Regions from separate parts of the Kitasatospora sp. NPDC087315 genome, predicted to be linked through region 2. Evidence: predicted binding sites of a transcription regulator. Region 2 holds the regulator's gene; the other holds the start of a gene.
What was found. Region 2 encodes HspR, which represses chaperone genes until heat shock. Its sites were predicted from a motif close to TTGAGNNNNNNNNNCTCAA; they were not measured.
Positions count from the first base shown of each region.

Region 1: the regulator HspR is predicted to act here: its motif matches at 1,465-1,483, upstream of lon (endopeptidase La).

Region 1 is NZ_JBIUYD010000019.1:7,065-9,522, reverse strand. Features, by position in the region: gene lon (endopeptidase La) at 1-1,442, opposite strand, end outside; gene ACIO5D_RS25380 (rhomboid-like protein) at 1,588-2,388, opposite strand.
Region 2 is NZ_JBIUYD010000014.1:163,801-166,258, reverse strand. Features, by position in the region: gene dnaJ (molecular chaperone DnaJ) at 1-835, shown strand, start outside; gene ACIO5D_RS21500 (heat shock protein transcriptional repressor HspR) at 843-1,349, shown strand; gene ACIO5D_RS21495 (hypothetical protein) at 1,555-2,458, shown strand, end outside.

The sequences.
Region 1 (2,458 bases), on a different contig from region 2:
TCCAGCTCGACCTCCAGGTAGTGGTCGCGGAAGGTGTGGTTCTGCGCCGGGTCGAGCACCTCCAGGAGGGCGGCCGCCGGGTCGCCCCGGAAGTCGGAGCCGACCTTGTCGATCTCGTCCAGCAGGACGACCGGGTTCATCGAGCCGGCCTCCTTGATGGCGCGCACCAGACGGCCGGGCAGCGCGCCGACGTAGGTGCGCCGGTGACCGCGGATCTCCGCCTCGTCCCGGACACCGCCGAGCGCGACCCGGACGAACCTCCGGCCCATGGCGCGGGCCACCGACTCGCCGAGCGAGGTCTTGCCGACGCCGGGCGGGCCGACCAGCGCCAGCACCGCGCCCCCGCCCGCCCGGCGCGCGCCGCCACCCGGCTGCTCCTGGGGGCTCGCGGCCGGCCCGGTCCGCTGGTCGGCCCGGCGCTTGCGCACCGCCAGGTACTCGACGATGCGGTCCTTGACGTCGGCCAGGCCGGAGTGGTCGGCGTCCAGCACCGCACGGGCGCCGGCGATGTCGTAGGCGTCCTCGGTGCGCTCGTTCCAGGGCAGCTCCAGGACGGTGTCCAGCCAGGTGCGGATCCAGGAGCCCTCGGGCGACTGGTCGGAGGAGCGCTCCAGCTTGTCGACCTCCTTGAGGGCCGCCTCGCGGACCTTCCCGGGCAGGTCCGCGGCCTCGACCCGGGCGCGGTAGTCGCCCTCCTCGTCCGCCGGGTCGCCGTTCAGCTCGGCCAGCTCCTTGCGGACCGCCTCCAGCTGCCGGCGGAGCAGGAACTCCTTCTGCTGCTTGGCGACGCCCTCCTCGACGTCCTTGCGGATGGTGTCGTTGACCTCCTCCTCGGCGAGGTGGTCGCGCAGCAGGCCGAGCGCGTACTCCAGCCGGGCCACCTGGTCCGCCTCCAGCAGCACCTTGAGCTTCTGCTCGGCGGTGGCGAAGGGGGCGTAGCCGATGTTGTCCGCCAGCTCGCCGACGCCCTCGATCTGGGCGACCCGGTCGACGATCTGCCAGGCGCCGCGCTTGCGCAGCCACTGGGTGGAGAGCGTCTTGTACTCCTTGACCAGCTCGGCGGCGCGCCCGGCCACCGGGGTGCCGGCCGAGGACTCCCGGAACGGCGTGGTCTCCACCCAGAGGGCGGCGCCGGGACCGGTGGTGCCGACGCCGATCCGGGCCCGGCGGACGGCGCGGACCAGCGCCGCCGGATCCCCGTCGGCCAGCCGGCCGACCTGCTCGACGGTGGCGAGGGTGCCGACCGCCGCGTACGAGCCGTCCACCCGCGGGACCAGCAGGACCTGGGGCTTGCCGGCGCCGGTGGCCGCCGCCCGGGCGGCCTCGACGGCGGCGCGCACCTCGGTGTCCTTGAGCTCCAGCGGGACGACCATGCCCGGGAGCACGACCTCGTCGTCGAGCGGCAGCACGGGCAGGGTGAGCGGTGTGGACGTCGATGCCATGATCTCTCCCCAGTCAGCGAACTTGAGTTGACCTGACTAAGGTTTCGCGGGCACCGGATGTTCCCGAGGCCTTGTTCGCCGTGAGCGAACAGGGAAGGCCGCGGCCCGGGCTGTCAAAAACGCCTGGCCCAGGCCCCGCGCGGGGCTACCCGCGGTCCAGCACCGCGGCCCCGCCGGGCCCGGAGGCGGAGGCCGCGGAGGCGGCCGGCGTACGCAGCCGGCGCGGCCGCAGCCTGCCGCCCCCGTCCCGCCGGAGCCAGCGCCAGAGCACCACCCCGGCGAGCACCGCGACCGGGTGGCCGATCCCGGTGACCAGGTCCCGGTCGGTGAGGATCTGGTCGGCGATCATCGCTCCGACGCCGCCCAGCGCCAGCAGCCGCCCGCGCGGCGGCAGCAGCCCGGCCAGCGCGCCGAGGCTGGCCAGCACGCCGTAGCTGACGCCGATGTCCAGGTAGTCCATCGCCTCGGACTCCATCCGGCCGGTCGCCACGGCGGTGATCACCACCGCCTGGGAGAGCACCGTGGCGGTGATGTGCCCGATCGCGAACACCGCCGCCGCCCGGGCCGCCCCGACCCGGCGCTCCAGCGGCGCGACGGTGAAGGCGAACGCCCACAGGTAGGGCATCCAGATCGGCCCCGCCACCCAGAAGCCACTGAAGAGCAGCGCGCGCACGGGGTGGTGCAACAGGTTGTGCCCGTCCGAACTGGACGCCTCCTGGAGGCGCAGCACCAGCTCCGGATCGGCGAGCCTGGCGAAGGTGGTGGTGGCCCCGACCGCGGCCAGGTAGCCGAGCGCGAAAGGGTTGCGCCGCGGCGTCGGCACCCGGGCCAGCACCCACTCGGCCACCCCGGCCCGCAGGCCGTGCCGCAGCAGGCCGTACGGCGGCCCGGCGGGCGGCGCCGGGCGGGAGCGGGCCGGTACCACACCCTGCCGCCACTCCGCCATGCCGCCTCCGCTCAGATCCGCAGACACCGGTTCACACCCGGTGCCAACGTACCGGCGCGCGCCGGAAATC
Region 2 (2,458 bases):
CCCCGGCGGCAGCGGCGGGCTCGGCGACGTCTTCGGCGGCCTGTTCAACCGCGGCGGCCGGCAGGCCCAGCCGCGGCGCGGCGCCGACGTCGAGACCGAGGTGACGCTCTCCTTCGAGGAGGCGGTGGACGGCGCGACCGTCCCGCTGCGGATGACCAGTCAGGCCCCCTGTCACGGCTGCAACGGCACCGGGGCCAAGTCCGGCACCACCCCGCGGGTCTGCCCGACCTGCGTGGGCGCCGGCACCGTGAGCCGGGGTCAGGGCGCCTTCGCCCTCTCCGAGCCCTGTCGCGACTGCCGCGGCCGGGGCATGATCGTCGACGACCCGTGCCCCGACTGCCACGGCAGCGGCCGGGCCAGCTCCGCCCGCACCATGCAGGTCCGGATCCCGGCCGGGGTCCAGGACGCCCAGCGCATCCGGCTCAAGGGCAAGGGCGCGCAGGGCGAGCGCGGCGGCCAGCCCGGCGACCTCTACGTCACCGTCCACGTCGACTCGCACCCCGTCTTCGGGCGCAAGGCCGACAACCTCACCGTGACGGTGCCGGTCACCTTCCCCGAGGCCGCGCTCGGCGGCACCATCGAGGTGCCGACGCTGGGTGGTCCCTCGGTGAAGCTCAAGCTGCCCCCGGGCAGCGCCAACGGCCTCACCCTGCGGGCCCGCGGCAAGGGCGCCACCCGCAAGGACGGCACCCGCGGCGACCTCCTGGTCACCGTGGAGGTCGTGGTGCCGCAGCACGTCACCGGCGACGCGCTGACGGCTCTGGAGCAGTACCGCGAGGCCACCGCCTCCGACGACCCACGAGCCGCCCTGTTCCGGGCGGCGAAGGGAGCGTGACGACCAGATGATGACCCCCGACAGCCCGATCGGCCCCGGTATCGGCGAAGGCCTCCCCGGCGGCGGCCCCCGCCCCCGCCGTACCGCCGCGGCCCCGCACTACGTCCTCACCGAGGACACCCCGGTGTACGTGATCTCGGTCGCCGCCGAGCTCTCCGGCCTGCACCCGCAGACCCTGCGTCAGTACGACCGCCTCGGCCTGGTCTGCCCCGACCGCACCGCGGGCCGCGGCCGGCGCTACTCCGCCCGGGACATCCAGCAGTTGCGCGACGTCCAGCGGCTCTCCCAGGACGAGGGCATCAACCTGGCCGGGATCAAGCGGATCATCGAGCTGGAGAACCAGGTCACCGCCCTCCAGTCCCGTATCGCCGAACTCGCCGACTCGCTCGAAGGCGCCGCCAGCGCACTCCAGCAACGCGAGGCCGCCGTCCACGCGTCCTACCGCCGTGATCTCGTGCCGTACCAGCCGCCGACCCAGTCGAGCGCCCTGGTGGTCTGGCGTCCCAAGCGCTGACCGGCCAGAACGGCCACCGCCGCCGGTTTCCCTCCTGATCGGGGGGTGGCCGGCGGCTCGCGTTACTGCGAGAGTGCAAAGCGAGCAGGATGGGCCCCCGCAACGGACACCGACCTGATCTGTGCGTCGAGTTGCATATCATCCGTACGAATTCAGGCGGCGTGCGCGCACGGCCCAGGGGTCTGACGCCGGAAAGGAGCTGAAAGTGAACCCAGTCGACGACCGGGACGACTTCCAACCCGGGGGGCAGATCCTGTCCGACGCGGCCCGAGCGCTGTACCTGGCCGCCGTGCGTTCGGAAGGGCGCCTGACCGCCTCGAAGCAGGAGGCCGCGAAGTCGGAGGTCCAGGAACTGCTCGACCTCGGGCTCCTGGTGCCGGATCTGGACGACCCGGAATCCCTCGTGGTCGCCGACCCCAACCGGCTGTCGACCACGCTCAGCGCGACCTGGCAGCGCCGGGCGCTCCAGTTGCTCTCCCGCTCGACCAACCTCGTCAGCGAGCTGCAGGACCTCGGGGACGTCTACAACGAGCACGGCAAACAGGTCGAGACCGGCGGCCGGATCGAGTACATCAGCGGCAAGGTCTCCATCAACCAGCGCCTCGGCGCCCTGGTGGAGCGCTGCTCCAAGGAACTGTTGACCGCTCAGCCCGGCGGCGGGCGGCGGCCGGAGACGGTCCGCACCGCGATGAACCGGGACCTCGGGGTGCTCCAGCGCGGTGGCACGATCCGGACGATCTACCAGCCGAGCGCGCGGTACTCCAGCCCGACGCTGGAGTACGTCGAGACGATGACCCACGAGGGCAGCCAGGTCCGCACGCTGGACGAGCCGTTCAACGTGATGATCGTGATCGACAGAAAAGTCGCGATCATACCCGCGAGCGACGACATGACCGTCGCGGCATTCGTCCGGGACGACGCGGTGGTGAGCTATCTGGTCCACACCTTCGAGGCACTCTGGGAACGGGCCATTCCGTTCCCGGGAAGCCGGGAAGTCCCGCCCCAGGTGCTTTCCAGCCTGCGCCGTCAGATCGTCAGGCTGATGGTCCAGGGCATCGGCCACCGCGTCATCGCCAGGAACCTCGGACTCAGCGAACGGACGCTGGCGC